DNA from 2 places in the Bradyrhizobium sp. WSM2254 genome. Region 2 is predicted to be linked to the other one. Evidence: predicted binding sites of a transcription regulator. Region 2 holds the regulator's gene; the other holds the start of a gene.
What was found. The regulator PhoB, encoded in region 2, activates phosphate uptake and scavenging genes when phosphate is short. The targets are predictions, from matches to a motif close to TGTCATNNANCTGTCAT.
Positions count from the first base shown of each region.

Region 1 (11,323 bases), on a different contig from region 2:
CTCTGGATGTTCTGGGTCGCGCCACTGATCGGCGGCGCGCTTGGCGGGGTGATCTATCGCTGGCTCAGCGAGGAGCCCGCCGGCGTCGTGGCAGGCGTGAAGACGGCCTAGAGCGTTTTCGAGCGAAGTGGATACCGGTTCGCGTCAGAAAAACGCGTCAGAACAAACCTAGTCGGCAAGCGGGATCGCGGCGGTTGCCGCGGTCCCGTCACTTCTCCCGGGGCGGCCGGACTTCGGTGACATGGCCCATCTTGCGGCCGGGGCGCGGTCCGCCCTTGCCGTAGATGTGGATGGTCGCGCCCGGAACGCTCAGCCACTTCTCGTAATCGTTGATCTCGTCGCCGATCAGATTGGTCATGGTGACGATCTCGCCGTGGCGGACCGGCTTGCCGAGCGGCCAGCCGGCGATGGCGCGGATGTGCTGCTCGAACTGCGAGATGGAGGCGCCGTCGAGAGTCCAGTGTCCGGAATTGTGCACGCGCGGGGCGATCTCGTTGACCAGCACCTTCGGCCCGGTGCCGTTGGCGAGCACGAACATTTCCACCGCGAGCACGCCGACATAATCGAGCGCGCCGGCGATCTTGCCGGCGATGCTGCGCGCTTCTTCCGCGAGCGCATCCGGAATCTGTGCGGGCGCGCGGGATATCTTCAGAATGTGGTCGCGGTGCTCATTCTCGGTGACGTCGAAGCACTCGACCTGGCCCGTCGCCGATCGCGCCGCAATCACGGAGATCTCGCGCTCGTAGGGGATGAAGGCTTCGAGGATCGCCGATTTGGTGGCGAGGCTGGTCCAGACCTTGGCGATGTCGTCGCCCTCGCGGATGATGGCCTGGCCCTTGCCGTCATAGCCGAAGCGGCGGGTCTTCAGCACGGCCGGAAGACCGATCCTTACAATCGCCTCGCGCAACGAGGAGACGGAGGTGACGTCGGCATAGGCTGCGGTGCCGATGCCGAGCCGCGTCACGAAATCCTTCTCCGCGAGCCGGTCCTGGGTCGTCTCCAGGATCTTGCGGTTGGGCAGCACGGGGCGGCGCGCATCCAGCACCATCGCGGCCGCGGCCGGCACGTTCTCGAATTCGTAGGTGATGACGTCAACGTCGTTGGCGAACAGCTCGAGCGCCTCGACGTCGGCATATTCGGCGCAGGTCGCGTTCAGCACAACGTCGAAGGCCGGCGAGTCAGGATCGGGCGAGAACACCTGGCAGCGCAGGCCGAGCCGCGCCGCGGCCATCGCCAGCATCCGCCCCAATTGTCCGCCGCCGAGGATTCCGATGGTGTCGCCGGGCTTCAGCTTCACCTGCTTTGCGTCAGTCACGCCTTGTCCTCCGGGCGCTCGGCAACCGCCTCGGTCTGCGCCTTGCGCCAGGCGGCGAGGCGGTCGGACAAGGCCGGGTCGGACAATGCCAGTACGGCGGCAGCAAGCAGCGCCGCGTTGATCGCGCCGGCCTTGCCGATGGCAAGGGTGCCGACCGGGATGCCCGCGGGCATCTGCACGATGGAATAGAGCGAATCGACGCCCTTGAGCGTCTTCGATTCGACGGGAACGCCGAAGACGGGGAGTTCCGTCAGCGCCGCCGCCATGCCCGGCAAATGTGCAGCGCCGCCCGCGCCGGCGATGATGATCTTGTAACCCGCCGCCTTGGCGCCCTTGGCGAAAGCGACCAGCCGGTCGGGGGTGCGGTGGGCCGAAACGATGCGGGTCTCGGCGGCAACGCCGAGCGCTTCAAGCGTGTCGGCGGCATGCCGCATCGTGTCCCAGTCCGACTGGCTTCCCATGATGATGGCGATCGGCGCGGTCATGACGTTAATTGTGCTCGGGAAAACAGAAACATAGGCCAGATTAACGGTTCCGGCCGGCGGCTCGCAAGGCGGTGGCAAGGAGAAGGGAATGCACTATCCTGTCTTGGTGAATCCCCGCAAGCCTTCATTGAGCAGGATGCCCATGAAGAAACCAAAAAGGGCAAGCGCTGCGAAGGCCAAAAAGGGCCGGAAGACCAGTGCCAGCCGATCCAAAGCCGCCCCCAAGCGTTCAGTCAGGCGTGGGGTCAAGGCGCCGCGGCGCGGAGCGTCGGCCGATGATGGGGGCAACGACGGTGCCAAGGTCATCCGCGGCCTGCGGACCAAGCTCAAGCAGGCCTTGCAGCGCGTTGCCGAACTCGAGGCGGCCGCCGACACCGATTTCCTGCTCGAGATTCCGAACCGGCGCGGCTTCGAGCGCGAGCTCACGCGCGCCATTGCCTACATGAAGCGATATCACGCCAGCGGCGCGCTGATCGTCCTCGATGTCGATCGGCTGAAGCCGATCAACGATTCCTTCGGCCACGCCGCCGGCGACGAGGTGCTCAAGGCGATCGTCGGCGCGCTGACGCGGCAGGTCCGTGCCTCCGACGTGGTCGGCCGGCTCGGCGGCGACGAGTTCGCGCTGCTGCTGTGGAATCTCAACGAGACCGATGCCAAGGCGAAGGCCGCGGTCTTCGAGCAGACGATCGACGAATTATCCTTCGTCTTCCGCGGCCAGCATGTGACCGCGGGCGCCTCTGCCGGCGTCGCATTGCTGGGGGCGCAATCCGACGCGGGCCGCGCCCTGGAGGAGGCGGATGCCGCAATGTATGTGCGCAAGGCGTGCCGGCGGCACGAGCCGCGGATCAGGCTCGTCAGCAACTGAGCATGATCCGGACCCGAAGGGCCGCGTTAGCGCAAAGTGTGCAGCGCTTTTCCTCGCGACAAACGCGAAACGCGTTTGCGCGGAGATCATGCTCAAACAATAAATGCCCTACAACGTGGCCAGATCTTCCGGCACGTTGCCGAACTTGCGCAGCAGCGTAGCGTCGCCGAATTCGCCGGTCATGGGATCACCGCTGCGGCAAAACGCGATCGCGCCGATGTGGCCGGCGCCGCGCGCCAGAATCTCGGCGCGCCGCAGCGCTGCCGTCGAGGACTGACATTCCTCCGCGGCGCCCGCGACCGGTGATCCGTCGTCATCGATCAGGAAGGGCATTGCAACGTAGTAGGTGACGTCCGACATGGCGTTGCTCCGGTCATCAACATCAGGCGGCGCTGCTCCGCGCCTTGCTGCGAGAGGTCTCCGGAATGCAGCCGGCTGAAATCGCCGCCTGCAATTCCTCGAGTTCCGCCTCCAGATATTCGTTGGCCATGATCAGCGCCTTGATGGTGCTGCGCAGATTGCCGTCGCACATCGCGATCGCCTGATCGCAGGCCTGTTCATAATGGCTGTTGTCCAAAAGGGCGGTTGCCGACATCTGCGTTGTCCTTGCTGGTTCCTTGGGCGCTTCTCTGGGCGTTTCCTGGGGGCGTTGGATGCCGGAATGTTCCTATTTTGTTCTTTTGGAGTCAAGCGGATTCACTGCGGCGCCCTGCCGCGAAAAGCCCGCTGGGGATCAGGCGATGATGTCAGGCGTGATCTGGTCTTCGATGAAGGCGATGCGGTCGCGCAACAACAGCTTGCGCTTCTTCAGCCGCTGTAACCGCAATAGGTCGGGGGCTGGCGATTGATGCAGTGCATCGATCGCGGCATCGAGATCTCGGTGTTCCTGCTGCAACCGGGCGAGCTCGGCTTCGAGTTCGCGCTCGTCTTCATGGGTCATGTCTGCGGTGGCCGAAAAACCGATGGCGTGAGATTTAAGGCTGTGGATGCCCTGTGGAAATTATCGTCCTTGCGCGCCGTGACCGCAAGCGATCTCGGGCCGTCGCTCACCGATCTCTCGCAAGATATTTTCAACGGTTCGCTGCGGCGCTGCGCAAGCGCATTGATATCATGGATTTTTCCCAGCGTGGTTCCTTACTCACGCTTCGTTACATATGAATTTTCAAAAATGACATTGCGACGACGGATATTCGTCGACAGAACGAATCGGTGATGTACACTTGCTCGTCCGGATCGAATCCAAGGTCACCCCTACCGAGGAGGTTTCGAATGACAATTCAGGCACATCTGGTTGAATTGGAACGGAAGCACAAAACTCTCGAAAACGAATTGCACGAAGCTCTCGTGCACCTTTCAACAGACGACCTGCAAATTGTTGAGTTGAAGCGCCGGAAGTTGATGGTCAAGGACCAGATCGAGCGTCTGAAGCAAACTAGCGACACGCTCCACTAGTAAACCCCGTAACAGTGCAAAGTTTGATCGTACCCTTTCAGGCAGGGGTGAGAGCCGTTGCGCTCATCCCTGTTGGAGGGTGCAAAAGCGCGCAAGGACATTTGCGCGGCGCCCTAGATTCCTGCGAGCTCGGCGACGTGATCCGCGATCGCGAGCGAGGACGTCAGTCCCGGCGATTCAATCCCGAACAGGTTGATCAGGCCTGCGACGCCGTGATCGCGCGGGCCCTGCATCAGGAAATCCTGCGTGGCGACCGCCGGCGGCACGATCTTCGGGCGGATGCCCGAATAGCTCGGCATCAACGCGCCGTCAGGCAGCGTCGGCCAGTATCTCCGGATTGCCGGATAGAAGCGATCGGCGCGTGACGGATCGACCTCGTAGTTGATCGTCTCGATCCACTCGACGTCAGGGCCAAAACGCGCCTGCCCTGCCATGTCCAGCGTCAGATGCACACCGAGGCCGCCGGGCTCGGGGACCGGATAGATCAGGTGCGAGAACGGCGCCTTGGCATTGCAGCTGAAGTAATTTCCCTTGGCGAGATAGGCCGGCGGAATCCGGTCCAGCGGCATGCCGTCGATGTTGCGCGCCACTGTTGTCGCCGCGAGGCCCGCAGCGTTGACGAGCAGGCTGCATTGCAGCGCCATCGGTGCCTCGCCGCCGGCCTCGACCTCGATCACGCCGGCGGCCGCCTTGGCGCGGATCAGCGGGGTGTGAAACGCGAAGGCCGCGCCGGCTTCCTCGGCTTCACCGCGCAGCGAGAGCATGTAGGCGTGACTGTCGATGATGCCGGTCGAGGGCGAGAGCAGCGCGGCGTCGCAGGCGAGCGCCGGCTCCAGCGCGCGTGCGGCCTCACCCGTGAGCAACTGCATGTCGAGCACGCCATTGGCCTCGGCGTGCGCCTTGATCGATTGCAGCTTCTCGGTTTCCTTCGCATTGGTCGCGACGATCAGCTTGCCGCAATTCTTGTGCGGGATGCCGCGCTCGCCGCAGTAGCGGTAGAGCGCGTGCTTGCCGCTGACGCACATGCGCGCCATCCAGCTCCCGGCGCGGTAGTAGATGCCGGCATGGATCACCTCGCTGTTGCGCGAGGAGGTGATGGTGCCGATGGCCTCGGCCTCCTCGAGCACGATGACCTCGCGCCCGGCCTGAGCCAGCTTTCGAGCTACCGCGAGCCCGACCACGCCGGCTCCGATGACGATGCAGTCGACCCTATCCATGGTTGTGCAGGAGGTCCGCTGGAAGCGCCGGTGGCATCAAGCCCGGGAACGACGGCGCGGGGTCATTTTCCGTTAAGGAAGCATTTATCATGTCAGGGCAATTGCCGTATTTCACGTCAGATTTTTTCTGTTGCGCGTACAGGCGTTTACCCGATCCAAACCCGTGAAGCCAGACAATCCGACGTTGAAATCGCGGGTGGCTGATGGCTGAGAAGAACTGGCACGCGGACAGCACGATGCCGATTGCTGTGCAGGCCGTCGTGTGCCTGATCGGCACGGTCGCGCCTGCGCGTGCCTTTGCGCTGTCGGACAGCTTCGCTCCGCCGAGCTCGCTCGACAACCTCGATCCCAACCTGATCTGGGAAGCCCTGATCGGGGGCATCGTCGTCTGCGCGTTCCTGGTGGCAATCGCGTTGTGGATCCACTCCGCGCTGCGCCGGACCAGGCGGTTGCAGCTGCGGCGCAACGCCTTCGTCTCCTCCGCCATGAACAATCTCAACCAGGGCGTGGTGATGACCGATGCGCAGCGGCGCGTCATCTTCTGCAACGACCGCTATCTCGAGATCTATGGCCTGTCACGGTCGGATCTGTGGGCCAACATGAACGGCCACGACCTCCTCGAGCTGCGACGCAAGCGCGGGGTCCTCGGTGGCGTCTCCGACAAGGAGTTCTACGAGAAGGCGGCAAGCGCCAACGGTCTGATCGCCGAACTGCCTGATGGCCGGGCCATCCTGGTGAAATATTTCGTGCTGCCGAACGGCGGCTCGGTGGCGACGCATCTCGACGTCAGCGAGGAGCGCAGGCTGTCGCGGCAACTCGCCTCGACCAAGCAGTTTCTGGAAACGGTGCTGGACAACGTGCCGGCCTGCGTCGCCGCGAAGAACATCGAGGACGGCTGCTACATCTTCGCCAACAGCGCCTATGAGCGGTTCTGGGGTTTCTCGCGGGACCAGGTCGTCGGCAAGAACGCGCGCGAGCTGTTTGCCCCCGTCTCGGCGGACAGAATCGAGGCGACCGACCAGGCCGCGCTCAATTCGCCGGACGGTCAGTTCCGCAACGAGTTCGAGGTCGACCGCGGCGGTGAACGGCGCATGGTAGCCTCGATCCGGATCGTGGTCCGCAACGAGAACAACAAGCCCGAATTCCTGCTGCTCGTGTTCGAGGACATCACCGACCGCCGCTCGCTGTCGCAGGAGCTGGAGAGCACCAAGAAATTCCTCGAACTCGTCGTCGACAACATCCCGGTGGCGCTGATCGTGGAGCAGGTCAAGGACGGCCGCTATCTGCTCGCCAACCGCAGCGCCGAGTCGATCCTCAACCGCAGGCGCGAGGAAGCCACGGGCCTGACCGCGTCCGACATCTTCAATCCCAAGGAAGCCAAGCTGATCATCGCGCGCGACGAGGCCGCGATCAAGAAGCGCGGGATGATCACCGAAGAGCATCCGATCTCCACCAAGGACGGCCTGCGGCTGTTCCTGACCCGCCGCGCCACCGTGCTCAGCGATGCCGGCGAGCCGCAATATCTGATCAAGACCCACGAAGACGTCACCGACCGCCGGCAGACCGAGTCGCGCATGGCGCACATGGCTTATCACGACGGCCTCACCGATTTGCCGAACCGCGCCGCCTTCCTGCAGGCGCTGACCCAGATGATCGAGGCCTGCGAAGGCACCGGCGAGGAGTTCGCCGTCCTCTGCGTCGACCTCGACGGCCTCAAGGAGGTCAACGACGTCTTCGGCCATGCGCTCGGCGACAAGCTCCTGGTCGAGGTCGCCCAGCGGCTCCAGGATTCCGCGCGTGGCGGCGTGGTGGCACGCCTGTCCGGCGACGAGTTCGGCCTGATCATCGACGGCAAGCAGCCGGAGGCGGGTCTTGCGCTGGCGCAGCAGCTCGGCGAAGCGGTCGCGCGGGAATTCCAGATCGACGGCCGGCCGGTCCGCGCCGGCGTCACCACCGGCATGTCGATCTTCCCGCACAATGGCGCCGACGGCGCCTCCCTGCTCGCCAATGCCGGTGCGGCGCTGTTCCGCGCCAAGCAGAAATCGCGCGGCACGATCAGCCTCTACCAGCCGGAGATGGACCAGCAGATCCGCGATCGCCGCGTGCTGCATCAGGACCTGTCGATGGCGATCAAGAACGGCGAGCTCTCGCTCGCGTTCCAGCCGCAGGGCGCCGCCGGCCATAGCGTCGCCGAAAGCGAGATCATCGGCTTCGAGGCGCTGGCGCGCTGGCAGCATCCGGTGCGCGGCCAGGTCTCGCCGGCCGAATTCATCCCGATCGCCGAGGAAAGCGGCCTGATCGTCGAGATGGGCGAGTGGATCCTGCGCGAGGCTTGCCGCGAGGCGGCGTCCTGGCCCAAGCCCCTCCAGGTCGCGGTCAATCTGTCGCCGGCGCAGTTCATGCACGGCGACGTGGTCGGGCTGGTCCATTCGATCCTGATCGAGACGGGGCTGGCGCCCGGTCGGCTCGAGCTCGAGATCACCGAGGGTGTGCTGATCGAGGATTTCGATCGGGGCCTGGCGCTGCTGCGCCGGCTGAAGGCGCTCGGCGTGCGCATCTCCATGGACGATTTCGGCAGCGGCTATTCCTCGCTGAGCTATCTCCAGGCGTTCCCGTTCGACAAGATCAAGATCGACCGCGCCTTCATCATCAATCTCGGCCGCAACCCGCAATCGGCGGCGATCGTGCGCGCCGTGATCGATCTCGGCCACGGCCTCGAAATGTCCATCATCGCCGAGGGCGTCGAGACGCTCGACCAGCTGGCCTTCCTCGCCAAGGAGGGCTGCGACGGCGTGCAGGGCTATCTGCTCGGCAAGCCGCTGCCGATCGGGAAGTATGCCGGCCTCGTCGGCCGCGCCGAAGCCGTGGAGCTCGCGCTCAAGACCGGCTAGAGCGTTTTCGAGCGAAGTGGAAACCGGCTCGCGTCAAGAAAACACGTCAAAACAGGAATCCGGAGCCGCGTTCCGATACCATCGGAACGGAAATGGCTCTAGTGATGAGAGCGCTTCGTTTCGCTCCTTCTCGACGGCTTCATGGCGGATTACGACCTTGCGATCATCGGCGGCGGCCTGAACGGTGTCAGCCTCGCGCGCGATGCGGCCGGCCGCGGCCTGCGGGTCATTCTGTTCGAACAGGGCGATCTCGGCGGTGCCGCCTCGTCGGCGACGCCGCGGCTGATCCATGGCGATCTGTCGGTGCTGGAGCGCCGCGGGTTCTGGCGGGTGCGCCGGGCGCTGGCCGAGCGCCGCACCTGGCTCCGGATCGCGCCGCATCTGGTCCGGCCGATGCGCTTCGTGATTCCCGCCCATTCCGAGGAGCGCCCGCCATGGCTGCTGCGGGCCGGCCTGTATGTTTATGACGGCCTCACGAACCGGGGTGGCCTGCCGCCATCAGCGACCCTCGACATCACGCATCATCCGGTCGGCAACGCGCTGAAGCGCCCGTTCGGAACAGCCTTCGAATATTCGGACTGCGTCGTCGATGATTGTCGCCTGGTGGTGCTCACGGCGCTGGATGCCGCCGAACGCGGCGCCGCGATCCATACCGGGGCACGCTGCGTGCGCGCTGACAGAACCGACACATGGCGCCTTGCGGTGGTCGATCGCGGCCACCGCCGCGCGATCACGGCGCGGGCGCTGGCCAACGCCACCGGCGGGTGGACGTCGATGGTGGCGGACACCGTGCTGCGGCAGCCGCTGCCCGCTATGGCCGCCATGCAGATGAGCCAGATCATCGTGCCGCGGCTGTTCGATTCCGGGAACGTCTACGTCTTCCAGAACAATGATGGACGGCTGATCTTCGCCCGGCCCCTCGAACGCGACTTCACGCTGATCGGCACGGTCACGCATGCTTTCACCGGAGATCCCGCCATCGTCGCGATGGCGGGCGCCGACGTCAGCTATCTCTGCGAAGCGGCCAGCCGCTATTTCCGCGAGCGCGTCGCCCCGACCGACGTGGTCCGCACGGTCTCGGGCGTCAACCTGACGCTGGCGTCCGCGCGGGGACGCGACGGCACGACGCTGTTCCATGCGCGCCGGCGCAAGGCGCCGCTGATCACGCTGTTCGGCGGTGACGTCACCACCTCGCGCCTGCGTGCGGAGCGGGCGGTGACACGGCTGACGCCGTTCTATCCGATGTCGCCGCGCTGGACCGCCGGGGCGGCGCTGCCCGGCGGCGATTTCGCCTGGGATCGTTTCGATACTGAAGTCGACCTTGCACGCGACCGCTGGCGCTTTCTCTCGGAGGAGGAGGCCCAGCGCCTGGTCGCGGCCTATGGCTCGCGACTGCCGATGGTGCTCGGCGAGGCAAAGAGCCGTGACGAACTCGGTCCCGCCTTCGGCCCCGAACTGACCGGCGCCGAGGTGCGCTATCTGATCGGCCACGAATGGGCACGCTTCCCCGAGGACGTCTTGTGGCGCCGCTCCAAGCTCGGTCTGACCATGCCGGCAGCGGACCGCGACGCGCTGGCCGCGTTCATGGCGGATGTGAACGATCGGCCCGAACCGGTTGAGCAAAGGCCGATCGGCCGCTAGCGTGCAGCGGAATCGGGGTTGGCAGGGACCATGGCGGAAGAGTTGCCCGGAACGGACGTCGCGGCCGATACGGCCGCCGGAGATGTATTTCCCGTAGCGGGTCAGCCTTTGCTGCGCATCGAGGGCGTCGCCAAGACGTTCGGGACGTTCCGGGCCGTGGACGGCGTGTCACTCGACATCAAGGCCGGCGAGTTCTTTGCCCTCCTTGGCCCGAGCGGCTGCGGCAAGACCACGCTTCTGCGCATGCTCGCCGGCTTCGAAGCGCCGGACGAGGGGCGCATCCTGCTCGGCGGCAAGGACATCGCGCAGGCGCTGCCGCACGAGCGCCCGATCAACATGATGTTCCAGAACTACGCGTTGTTTCCACACCTCTCGGTGCGCGACAACATCGCCTTCGGCCTGAAGCGTGCCGGCATGGCGCGCGCCGACATCGCCACGCGCGTCGCGGAGATGGTCGCGCTGGTGAAGCTCGAGGGGCTCGAGAAGCGCAAGCCCGACCAGCTCTCCGGCGGCCAGCGCCAGCGCGTGGCGCTGGCCCGCGCTTTGGCACGCCGCCCGCAACTGCTGCTGCTCGACGAGCCCCTCGCCGCGCTGGACAAGAAGCTGCGCGAAAGCACGCAAGGCGAGTTGATGGAGCTCCAGCGTCGGCTCGGCATGACCTTCATCATCGTCACCCACGATCAGGAGGAGGCGATGACGATGGCGAGCCGGATCGGCGTGATGAAGGCCGGCAAGCTCGCCCAGGTCGCTGGCCCCCGCGAGCTCTACGAGGCACCGCGCTCGCGCTGGATCGCGGAGTTCGTCGGCGACGTCAATCTGTTCGACGCCGAGTCCAGATTGCGCGACGGCCATCGTCTGGTCATCGGCACCCGTGATGCGGGTACGCTGGTGGTCGCCGAGCCGCGCGAGCCGGTCGGCGCGGGAAAATTGTCGGTCGCGATCCGTCCCGAGAAGGTCAAGCTGTCGCGCCGCGGCCCGGTGAGCGAGGCCGGCCGTGAAACGGCAATCAACCGGCTGGACGGCGTGATCGCCGACATCTGCTATCTCGGCGGCACCACCACCTACAAGGTGAAGCTCGACACCGGCGGGACGGTGCAGGCTTCAGTGGCCAACAGCGCCCGCCTCGACGTCGACGCCTACAGCGTGAACCAGAACGTCGTCGCCTGGTTCACGCCCGACGACTGCATGGTGCTGCCGTCATGAGCTCCCGCCGCATCTTCGCGCGACCGGCGCGCTTTGCCGCGATCGCTCCCTATGTCTGGATGGTGCTGTTCTTTCTGGTGCCGTTCGGCTTCGTGCTGAAGATCAGCCTGTCGCAGACCGCGATCGCGCAGCCGCCTTACGAGCCGGTGTTCGACCTGACGGCGGGGTGGGAATCGCTCGAGGCGGCCTTTGCCGCGCTGTCGTTCGACAATTTCAGGCTGCTCGGCTCCGATGACATCTATGTGTACGCCTAT
Region 1 covers NZ_AXAB01000027.1:16,369-27,691, reverse strand. The annotation lists gene aqpZ (aquaporin Z) at 1-111, shown strand, start outside; gene A3M7_RS0120310 (5-(carboxyamino)imidazole ribonucleotide synthase) at 209-1,315, opposite strand; gene purE (5-(carboxyamino)imidazole ribonucleotide mutase) at 1,312-1,800, opposite strand; gene A3M7_RS0120300 (GGDEF domain-containing protein) at 1,943-2,665, shown strand; gene A3M7_RS0120295 (hypothetical protein) at 2,774-3,025, opposite strand; gene A3M7_RS0120290 (hypothetical protein) at 3,048-3,260, opposite strand; gene A3M7_RS0120285 (YdcH family protein) at 3,399-3,605, opposite strand; gene A3M7_RS0120280 (YdcH family protein) at 3,935-4,117, shown strand; gene A3M7_RS0120275 (NAD(P)/FAD-dependent oxidoreductase) at 4,231-5,334, opposite strand; gene A3M7_RS0120270 (EAL domain-containing protein) at 5,538-8,225, shown strand; gene A3M7_RS0120265 (glycerol-3-phosphate dehydrogenase) at 8,367-9,866, shown strand; gene A3M7_RS0120260 (ABC transporter ATP-binding protein) at 9,897-11,069, shown strand; gene A3M7_RS0120255 (ABC transporter permease) at 11,066-11,323, shown strand, end outside.
Region 1: A3M7_RS0120280 (YdcH family protein) is a predicted target of PhoB. The motif match lies at 3,834-3,850, and genes of this name have one in related genera.

Region 2 (11,323 bases):
TCATCACGCCGGTGCCGGTGCCGACCACCTTCGGCGGCGCCGATAAATGCATGCTGATGACCTTCCACGACCAGACGCCGCTGCGCCGGGTCGAGGAGATGCGCGCCGACTTCGTCGCCAATGCCAGCCACGAGCTGCGCACGCCGCTCGCCGCGCTGTCCGGCTTCATCGACACGCTCCAGGGCCAGGCCAAGGACGACCCCAAGGCGCGCGAGCGCTTCCTCGGCATCATGCACAACCAGGCCACCCGCATGGCGCGCCTGATCGACGATCTGCTCTCGCTGTCGCGGGTCGAGCTGTCGGCCCATGTGCGGCCCGACACCCTGGTTGACCTGCTGCCGATCATCCGCCAGGTCGCCGACGGGCTCGAGCCGCTGGCGCGCGAGCGCCAGGTCGCGGTCGAGATCCATCTGCCGGAGCCGCCGGTGATGATCGCGGGCGACCGCGAGGAGCTGCTCCGCCTGTTCGAGAACCTGATTGAGAACGCGCTCAAATACGGCGCCTCGGGCGGACGCGTCATCGTGTCTCTGACCTCGGGGGCCGCGACTGATGGAACTCAGGAAATCCGGGTCATGGTCCGGGATTTCGGCCCCGGCATCGCGCCCGAGCACCTGCCGCGGCTGACCGAACGGTTCTACCGGGTCGACGTCGGCGACAGCCGCCTGCAGGGCGGGACCGGGCTCGGATTATCGCTGGTGAAACATATTCTTAACCGGCATCGCGGCCGGCTTTTGATCGAAAGCGTACCCAAACAGGGCGCCACTTTCACCGCCTGCTTTCCCCAGGTCAGGCCCCCGGCGACAGCCTAAAACTCAAGCGATTTCAATTGCTTGTGGCTGTCATCCGACTGTCACTAAACCTTCGTAAAAGCACAGCCGACCGCTCCTAAAGGGGCGGCACGGGGAGCGCGATCGGGCGCTGATGGCGCTTCGCTCCCCTGTATGGAGACCAGCATGAATTTCCTCAAAACCATCGTCGCTGCCGGCTTGGTCGCCGCATCGACGACCGCAGCCTTTGCTGCCGACATCACCGGCGCCGGTGCGACGTTCCCATTCCCGATCTATTCCAAGTGGGCTGACGCCTACAAGAAGGAGACCGGCAACGGTCTGAACTACCAGTCGATCGGTTCCGGCGGCGGCATCAAGCAGATCCAGGCCAAGACCGTGACCTTCGGCGCCAGCGACGCGCCGCTCAAGGCCGAGCAGCTCGAGAAGGACGGCCTCGTCCAGTGGCCGATGGTGATGGGCGCCATCGTCCCCGTCGTCAACATCGAGGGCGTGAAGCCGGGCGAGATGGTGTTCGACGGCGAGACGCTCGCCAGCATCTATCTCGGCAAGATCACCAAGTGGGACGATGCCGCGATCAAGAAGCTCAATCCGAACCTGAAGCTGCCGTCGGAGGCGATCACCGTGGTCCGCCGTTCGGACGGTTCGGGCACCACCTTCAACTTCACCAACTACCTCTCCAAGGCCAGCGCGGACTGGAAGAGCAAGGTCGGCGAGGGCACGGCCGTCGAGTGGCCGGTCGGCGTCGGCGCCAAGGGCAACGAGGGCGTGTCCGGCAACATCGGCCAGACCAAGAACTCGATCGGCTACGTCGAGTACGCCTATGCCAAGCAGAACAAGCTGACCTACGCCGGTCTCGTCAACAAGGCCGGCAAGCCGGTGCAGCCGACCGTCGAGGCCTTCCAGGCGGCTGCCTCGAACGCCGACTGGGCCAAGGCGCCCGGCTACTACGTCATCCTGACCGACCAGCCCGGCGAGAAGTCCTGGCCGATCACGGCGGCGACCTTCATCCTCATGCACAAGGATGCCACCGACAAGGCGGCCTCGCAGGAAGCCATCAAGTTCTTCCGCTGGGCCTTCAAGAACGGCGGCAAGGCGGCTGAAGAGCTCGACTACATCCCGATGCCCGAGGGTGTCGTGACCCTGATCGAGAAGACCTGGGCTGCCGAGATCAAGAGCTAAGCGCTGCTGTCCCGGACAGCGCGCCGGGATCTCAAAAGACCTCCGCTCCGGATCGGCCCAGCGCCGCATCCGGAGCGCAAGACCAACAACAAGACCGACAGCAAGCGTATATAACGGGTACAGGGGATCGGCGTGGCAGAGATGGCCGTTCAGAGCGATATAATCGACGACGCCGGACCGTATGATCGCGCCAAGGCCTTGAGCGCGTTCAAGCTCGGCGACGTCACCTTCTACTGGATCACGCGGCTCTCCGCGATCTCGGTACTGCTGATCCTCGGCGGCATCATCGTTTCGCTGATCGTCGGCGCTTTCCCGGCGATCAAGGAATACGGCCTGTCGTTCCTGTGGACGCAGCGCTGGGCGCCGTCGGCGGATCCGCCCGTGCTCGGCGCGCTCGGGCCGATGTACGGCACGCTCGTCACCTCCTTCATCGCGATGCTGATCGCCATTCCCGTCGGGCTCGGCATTGCGATCTTCCTCACCGAGCTCTGTCCGCAATGGCTGCGCCGCCCGATCGGGATGGCGATCGAGCTGCTCGCCGGCATTCCCTCGATCATCTACGGCATGTGGGGCTTCTTCGTGCTGGGCCCGTTCCTGGCCAACACCTTCCAGCCCTTCATGATCAAGATCTTCGACGGCGTCCCCGTCTTGGGCGCGATCTTCGCGGGGCCCCCGTCCTATCTCAGCCTGTTCAACGCCGCGCTGATCCTTGCCATCATGGTGCTGCCCTTCATCACCTCGATCTCGGTCGACGTGTTCAAGACGGTGCCGCCGGTGCTGAAGGAGGCCGCCTACGGCGTCGGCTGCACAACCTGGGAAGTCGTCCGCAGCGTGGTGATCCCCTACACCCGCGTCGGCGTCATTGGCGGCGTCATGCTGGCGCTGGGGCGCGCGCTCGGCGAGACTATGGCGGTGACGTTCATCATCGGCAACTCGTTCCGCATCTCCTCCTCGATCTTCGCCCCGGGCACCACGATCTCGGCGGCGATCGCATCCGAGTTCGCCGAGAGCGACGGCCTGCACCAGTCCGGCCTGATCCTGCTCGGCCTTCTGCTGTTCGTGCTGACGTTCTTCGTGCTGGCCGCCGCCCGGCTGATGCTGATGCGGCTGGAAAAGAAGGCGGGGAACTAACGCCATGAACCCGATCTATTCACGCCGCCGCCGCAAGGACTTCATCATCCGCGGCCTCTGCATGGCCGCCGCCGCCTTCGGCGTCACCTGGCTTGCGCTGATCCTGATCACGCTGCTTTACAACGGCATCGCCGGTCTGAACCTTGAGATTTTCGTGGCGGACACGCCGCCTCCCGGCTCGACCGAAGGCGGCCTGCGCAACGCCATCGTCGGTTCGATCATCATGACCGTGCTCGGCGTCGGCGTCGGCGCGCCGCTCGGCCTGTTCGCCGGCACCTATCTCGCCGAGTACGGCCGCAATGACAAGCTGACGTCGGTGATCCGCTTCATCAACGACATCCTGCTCTCGGCGCCCTCGATCATCATCGGCCTGTTCATCTACGGCGCGGTGGTGGTGCCGATGCGCGGCTTCTCGGCGATCGCCGGCAGCCTCGCGCTCGCCGTCATCGTCATCCCGGTGGTGCTGCGCACGACCGAGGACATGCTGCTGCTGGTGCCGAACGCACTGCGCGAGGCGGCGTCCGCCCTCGGCCTGCCGCGCTCGCTGGTGATCAAGCGGATCGCCTATCGCGCCGCCCGCTCCGGCCTCATCACCGGCGTGCTGCTCGCAACCGCCCGCGTCGCCGGCGAGACCGCGCCGCTGCTCTTCACCGCGCTGTCGAACCAGTTCTTCAGCCTCGGCCTGAACAAGACGATGGCGAACCTGCCTGTCACCATCAACAACTTCGTCCAGAGCCCCTACGCCTATTGGAAGCAGCTGGCCTGGAGCGGCGCGCTGCTGATCACGATTACCGTGCTTGCCCTGAACATTGGCGCGCGCATCCTTGGCGCCGAGAGGACCGCAAAATGAGTGAGCTTTCCGTATCGATGAGCGCGGCTGGTGGTTTGCCCCAGGCGCCGGTGTTGCCCGAGGCTCCGGCCAAGGTGACGGTGCGCAACCTCAACTTCTACTACGGCGAGCACCACGCGCTGAAGAACATCAACCTGACGCTCGGCGCCAACCGCGTCACCGCGTTCATCGGCCCGTCGGGCTGCGGCAAGTCGACCCTGCTGCGCATCTTCAACCGGATGTACGACCTCTATCCGGGTCAGCGCGCCACCGGCCAGCTCATGCTCGACCAGACCAACATCCTCGACGGCAAGCTCGACCTCAATCTGCTGCGCGCCCGCGTCGGCATGGTGTTCCAGAAGCCGACGCCGTTCCCGATGACGATCTACGAGAACATCGCCTTCGGCATCCGCCTCTACGAGAAGATCTCGAAGTCCGAGATGGACGGCCGCGTCGAGAAGGCGCTGCGCGGCGGCGCGCTGTGGAACGAGGTCAAGGACAAGCTCAACGCCTCCGGCCTGTCGCTCTCCGGCGGCCAGCAGCAGCGCCTCTGCATCGCCCGCACCGTCGCGGTGCGGCCCGAGGTGATCCTGTTCGACGAGCCCTGCTCGGCGCTCGACCCGATCTCGACCGCCAAGGTCGAGGAGCTGATCCAGGAACTGTCCGAGAACTACACGATCGCGATCGTCACCCACAACATGCAGCAGGCGGCGCGCGTCTCCGACAAGACCGCCTTCATGTATCTCGGCGAGCTGATCGAGTTCGACGACACCAGCAAGATCTTCACGTCGCCGAGCGACCGGCGCACGCAGGATTACATCACCGGCCGGTTCGGCTGAGGAGACGGGACATGGGTTCTGAACATACCGCAAAGGCCTTCGACACCGACCTCCAGGAGCTCACCCGGCTCGTCGCCGAGATGGGCGGGATTGCCGAGCGCATGATCGTCGATTCCGTCGACGCGCTGATCCGCCGCGACGTCGCGCTCGGCCAGCGCGTGGTCGCCACCGACACCGAGCTCGACGCGCTGCAGAAGCGCATCGAGGAGCGCGCCGTGCTCACCATCGCCCGCCGCCAGCCGATGGCGGTCGATCTGCGCGAGATCGTCGGCGCCATGCGCGTTGCGACCGATCTCGAGCGCATCGGCGACCTCGCCAAGAACATGGGCAAGCGCGTCGCGGCGCTGGAGACGGATTTCCATCCGCTCAAGCTGTTCCGCGGCCTCGAGCACATGACCGACCTCGTGCAGCAGCAGGTCAAGTCGGTGCTGGACGCCTATGCCGCGCACGATCTGCCGGCGGCGATGGCGGTGTGGAAGGGCGACGAGGAAGTCGACGCCATCTGCACCTCGCTGTTCCGCGAGCTCCTCACCTACATGATGGAGGATCCGCGCAACATCTCGTTCTGCATCCATCTGATGTTCTGCGCCAAGAACATCGAGCGGATCGGCGACCACGCCACCAACATCGCCGAGACCGTGTTCTACATGATCGAGGGCCAGGCGATCACCGACAAGCGGCCGAAGGGCGACATGACGACCTTCGCCACGACGGTCCCGAATACCTGAAGACGCAAGGAGCGACGACACCATGGGCGCACGCATTATGGTGGTTGAGGACGAGGAAGCTCTCACCGAGCTTCTCCGCTACAACCTCGAAGGCGACGGCTATGACGTCGAGACGGTGATGCGCGGCGACGACGCCGACACCCGCCTCAAGGAACATATCCCCGATCTGATCGTGCTCGACTGGATGCTGCCGGGCCTGTCGGGCATCGAGCTGTGCCGGCGGCTGCGGACCCGGCCCGAGACCAAGCAGCTGCCGATCATCATGCTCACCGCGCGCGGTGAGGAGAGCGAGCGGGTGCGGGGTCTTGCGACCGGCGCGGACGATTACATCGTCAAGCCGTTCTCGGTGCCGGAGCTGCTGGCGCGCGTGAAGGGCCTGCTGCGGCGCGCCAGCCCCGAGCGGCTCGCCACCGTGCTCGCCTATGGCGACATCGAGCTCGATCGCGACAAGCGCCGCGTGGCGCGCTCGGGCCGGCCGATCGACCTCGGCCCGACCGAATATCGCCTGCTGGAGTTCTTCCTGGAGCATCCCGGCCGCGTGTTCTCGCGCGAGCAGCTGCTCGACAGCGTCTGGGGCCGCGACATCTACATCGACGAGCGTACCGTCGACGTCCATATCGGCCGCCTGCGCAAGCTGCTCAATCTCGGCCGCGAGCAGGATCCCATCCGCACCGTCCGCGGCGCCGGCTACGCGCTGGATGATCGCTTTGCGAAGGCGGAGCAGACGTAAGTCTGTGCGGATGTTTTAGGGCTGAGTGCGACCGCAAACTCAGTGGTCGTCCCGGCGAAGGCCGGGACCCATAACCACAGGAAGTGGTTTGGCGAAGACGAGTTGTTCGGAATTGGCACCGCAGACGAGTCGATAGACCTCGCGGTATGGGTCCCGGCCTTCGCCGGGACGACACGGAGTATTTTGAGCCGTCATCGCGCGACACTAGCAGCGCGGGCTTAAACTCACCGCGAGGGCTTGGCCGGTGCGCGCCGGCGATCCGCGGCTGGCTGATACGCCACGCGCGAGTGCTGGGCGCAGTAGGGCAGGCCCGACAGCGCCTTGCCGCCGCAGAAGAAGAAATCCGCGCTCGAGGGATCGCCGACCGGCCAGTGGCAGGTCGCCTCGTTCAGCTCCAGCAGCGACAGCCGCTGGCTCATCGGCACCACGTTGTCGTAGGTGACCGGTTCGGCCTCCACCTCGACCTCGAAGGCCTGCGCCAGCGCGGTGTTGCCGCGCGCAATGGGGCGGCTCACCCGCATCATGTGCTGCGCGGGGCGCGCCTTGCGCGGCCGCGGAGCCGCCGATGACGGGCTCTTGGCGCGGCCGGACAGGCCGAGCCTGTGCACCTTGCCGATCACGGCATTACGGGTCACATTGCCGAGCTCGGCTGCGATCTGGCTGGCCGATAATCCGGCCTCCCAGAGCTTTTTCAACTGCTCGACGCGATCGTCGGACCAGGTCAAAACCGTCATTGCACCCTTTCCCTCGCCGTGCGGCTGCCATCCTGGCGCCTCGCGGCGAATGCCTAAGCCTCGAAAAACCCGTGCCGTCAGAATCCCTTAAGGCTCGCCGGGCGCACCAGATGCGCCCGAACGTTTACGCCGGTACATGAGGACTTAGAGGATCAGAACTGCTGCACGAGATGTCGTATCTGACAAGCCAAACGCTACAATATGGCGTGACTCACGCGCAAGAGTCAGCCGACTCGCTTCCACATGTTCCGTGGCCAAAACCCGGCAAATTTGGCACCGCAAGACTACGGATTCAGCGTTTCGCGAGGCTTTCGGGCGGCATTGACACCGGTTTCACCAAGCATAAGATAGTGTCACGTGCCGCCCTTAAAAGGCGGCACGTTTCGTTTTCCGGGCCGGTCAATGGTGCGTTGCGCAATGCACGCTCACACCGTCCGCAACATCAAGTGACCGTCATGACTAGCAGCGCAGCGCCGCATTTGCTTCCCGTTTTCGCCAGGTCCGACCTCGGTTTCGAGCGCGGCGAAGGCTGCTGGCTGATTGCGACCAATGGCGATCGCTATCTCGATTTTACGTCCGGCGTCGCGGTGAACGCGCTCGGCCACGCCCATCCCGCGCTGGTCAAGGCGCTGCAGGAGCAGGCGACAAAACTCTGGCACATGTCGAACCTGTTCCAGAGCCCGGATGGCGAGAAGCTCGCTACGCGCCTGTGCAATGAAAGCTTCGCGGACTTCGTGTTCTTCTGCAATTCCGGCGCCGAGGCGCTGGAAGGTGTGATCAAGCTGGTCCGCCATCACCACTTCTCCAAGGGGCATCCGGAACGCTACCGCATCATCACCTTCGAAGGCGCCTTCCACGGCCGCACGCTGGCGACGCTGGCTGCAACGGGATCTGCAAAATATCTCGAAGGTTTTGGTCCGCCGATGGATGGCTTCGACCAGGTGCCGCATGGCGACATCGAGGCCGTCAAGAAGGCGATCGGTCCGCAGACCGCCGGCATCCTGATCGAGCCGATCCAGGGCGAGGGCGGCGTACGTTCCGCAACGCCTGCGTTCCTCAAGGCATTGCGCCAACTCTGCGATGAGAAGGGCTTGCTGCTCGCCTTCGACGAGGTGCAGACCGGCATGGGCCGCACCGGCGATCTGTTCGCGCATCGCCGCACCGGCGTCACGCCTGACGTGATGTCGCTGGCCAAGGCGCTCGGCGGCGGCTTCCCGATCGGCGCGATCCTGGCGACCGCGGATGCGGCGGCCGGCATGGGTCCCGGCTCGCACGGCTCGACCTTCGGCGGCAATCCGCTCGCGATCTCGGCTGCAAATGCCGTGCTCGACGTCATGCTCAAGCCCGGCTTCTTCGACCACGTGCAGAAGATGTCGCTGCTGCTCAAGCAGAAGCTCGCCTCCGTGATCGACCGTTATCCTGACATCGTCAGCGAAGTGCGCGGCGAAGGCCTTCTGATCGGCATCAAGGCCGTGGTGCCATCAGGCGATCTCGGTGCGGCGCTGCGCAATGAAAAACTGCTCACGGTCGGCGCCGGCGACAATGTCGTGCGTTTCCTGCCGCCCCTGATCGTCACCGAGGCCGAGATCGAGGACAGCGTCGGGCGGCTCGAGCGCGCCTGCGCCGCGATCTCGTCCAGTCAGACCAAGCGGGCGGCAAGTTGATGAGCAAGTCGCCGAAGCACTTCCTCGATATCAACGAGCTCCCGCTGTCGGAGCTCAAGAGCATGCTCGACGCCTCCTCCGCCATGAAGGCGAAGCAGAAGGCGCATCAGCCGGTGAGGCCGCTCGAAGGCAAGACACTGGCGATGATCTTCGAGCGCCCCTCGACCCGCACCCGGGTGTCGTTCGATGTCGCCATGCGCCAGCTCGGCGGCGAGCCCATCATGCTCACCGGCGCCGAGATGCAGCTCGGCCGTGGCGAGACCATCGCCGACACCGCGCGCGTGCTGTCGCGCTATGTCGACGCCATCATGATCCGCATCCTCAACCACGACGCGCTGCTGGAGCTCGCGGCCAACGCGACCGTGCCCGTCATCAACGGCCTGACCCGACGCTCGCATCCCTGCCAGGTGATGGCCGACCTCCTGACCTACCAGGAGCACCGCGGCCCGATCGAGGGCCGGACGGTGGCCTGGACCGGCGACGACAACAACGTGCTGGCGTCCTGGGCGCATGCCGCCGAGCGCTTCAAGTTTCAGCTCAACGTCGCAACGCCTCCGGAGCTCGCGCCGAAGAAGGCGATGCGCGACTGGATCAAGACGTCAGGCGCGCCGATCATGCTCGGCACCGATCCGGAAGCCGCCGTGCGCGGCGCCGATTGCGTCGTCACCGACACCTGGGTGTCGATGGGCGACAAGGAGGGCGAGCACCGCCACAACGTGCTCAAGCCCTACCAGGTCAATGCCAAGCTGATGTCGCTGGCCAAGCCCGACGCGTTGTTCATGCACTGCCTGCCCGCCCATCGCGGCGAGGAGGTCACCGACGAGGTGATCGACGGCCCGCAATCGGTCGTGTTCGACGAGGCCGAAAACCGCCTGCACGCGCAGAAGGGCATTCTGGCCTGGTGTTTTGACGCGGTGAAGTAACGGGACGAACTATCCGTCGTCCCGGCGAAGGCCGGGACCCATACCGCGTGATCTCTCGGTTGCGGAAAGTAGGGGTACCGAACGGCGAATCTTCGCATAACCACGCCTTGTGGTTATGGGTCCCGGCCTTCGCCGGGACGACACCGAATTTGCAATATCGTGTGCAATCATAACTGCATCCGGAGCACGCTGCCTCACGCCCCCCTTCCATTTCCCACCCACCGACCCCAGATAAACGGCCATGGTTTCCCAATCCCCTGACATGAAAACCGGGCCTGAAGGCCCGGTTCGCGCACCATCAGCAGTTCCGATCGACGATGCCGTGCTGCCCTACGAGGTCGACGCGCTCGACGTGCGCGGCCGGCTGGTGCGGCTCGGTCCGGCGCTCGACGACATCCTGACCAAGCACGATTATCCCGCTGCCGTGGGCAAGCTGCTCGGCGAGGCCATCGTGCTGACGACGCTGCTCGGAACGGCACTGAAATTCGAGGGCCGCTTCATCCTCCAGGCCCAGACCGATGGCCCGGTGTCGTTCCTGGTGGTGGATTACAAGGCGCCGGATCAACTTCGTGCCTATGCCCGCTTCGACGCCGCGCGCCTCGGTGAGATCAGGGATTCCGGCACGCTGCTCGGCCGCGGCCATCTCGCCATGACCATCGACCAGGGCCCCGACATGAGCCGCTACCAGGGTCTGGTCGCGCTCGACGGCGGCAGCCTCGAAGACGCCGCCCACGAATATTTCCTGCGCTCCGAGCAGATCCCGACGCGCGTGCGTCTTGCGGTCGGCGAGGAGTGGCGCTCGAACGACGGCGGCAAGCATCGCTGGCGCGCCGGCGGCATGCTGATGCAGTTTTTGCCGAAGGCGCCGGAGCGCGCGCGGCAGGCGGACTTGCATCCCGGCGATGCGCCCGAAGGCGCCGAAGTGCACGCTGTCGCTGAAGACGACGCCTGGGTCGAGGCGCGCTCGCTGATCGAGACCGTCGAGGACGTCGAGCTGATCGATCCGGAGCTGTCCGGCGAGCGGCTGCTCTACCGCCTCTTCCACGAGCGTGGCGTGCGCGTGTTCAAGCCGCTGGTCCTGAAGGCGCAATGCTCCTGCTCGCGCGACGCGGTCGCCTCGATGCTGAAGAGCTTTTCGCCGGACGATCGCGCCGCGATGGTCAAGGACGACAAGGTCGTCGTCACCTGTGAGTTCTGCTCGTCGGTGTACGATTTCACGCCCGATGAGGCGGGCGTAGAGGACGCGTAGCAGGGCGCGGTCGTAGTTCGTAGCCCGGGTGAGCGCAGCGATACCCGGGAATCCGCTCGCAAAGGTCCCGGATGTCGCTGCGCTCATCCGGGCTACAGGCCTCATTGCTTCGCTGCGCTAGCAATGAAAATCTGGAAGCAGCGAACGTCGCTCTCTCACCGTCACCCTGAGGCGCCCGCCTTCTCGGCGAGCCTCGAAGGACGACGGAACTGGCGAGGGCGCGCCGAAATCGGCCGCAATGACGGGATTGGGGAAGCTGCGCGCCAGGAACTCGGACATCGTAGGGTGGGCAAAGCGACTTGTCCGCCGTAGCTCGAAGAGCGAAGGCGGAAGCGTGCCCACCATCTTTAAGCGTGACCACCGAAATGGTGGGCACGGCGCTTTACGCCTTTGCCCACCCTACGGCACCGCCCCTAGTTCAACACCCGCTTGTTGTCCGGGCTATCGAGCGAAAACGTCGGCACGTCGATCTCGAAGCGTTCGCCGCTTTCGCTGATCATCTGGTAGCGGCCGGTCATGAAGCCGGAGG
Region 2 covers NZ_AXAB01000001.1:313,936-325,258, forward strand. The annotation lists gene A3M7_RS0101410 (ATP-binding protein) at 1-809, shown strand, start outside; gene pstS (phosphate ABC transporter substrate-binding protein PstS) at 954-1,967, shown strand; gene pstC (phosphate ABC transporter permease subunit PstC) at 2,109-3,098, shown strand; gene pstA (phosphate ABC transporter permease PstA) at 3,103-3,948, shown strand; gene pstB (phosphate ABC transporter ATP-binding protein PstB) at 3,945-4,766, shown strand; gene phoU (phosphate signaling complex protein PhoU) at 4,778-5,494, shown strand; gene phoB (phosphate regulon transcriptional regulator PhoB) at 5,517-6,224, shown strand; gene A3M7_RS0101445 (GcrA family cell cycle regulator) at 6,449-6,958, opposite strand; gene A3M7_RS0101450 (aspartate aminotransferase family protein) at 7,414-8,622, shown strand; gene argF (ornithine carbamoyltransferase) at 8,622-9,545, shown strand; gene A3M7_RS0101460 (Hsp33 family molecular chaperone) at 9,787-10,794, shown strand; gene apaG (Co2+/Mg2+ efflux protein ApaG) at 11,208-11,323, opposite strand, start outside.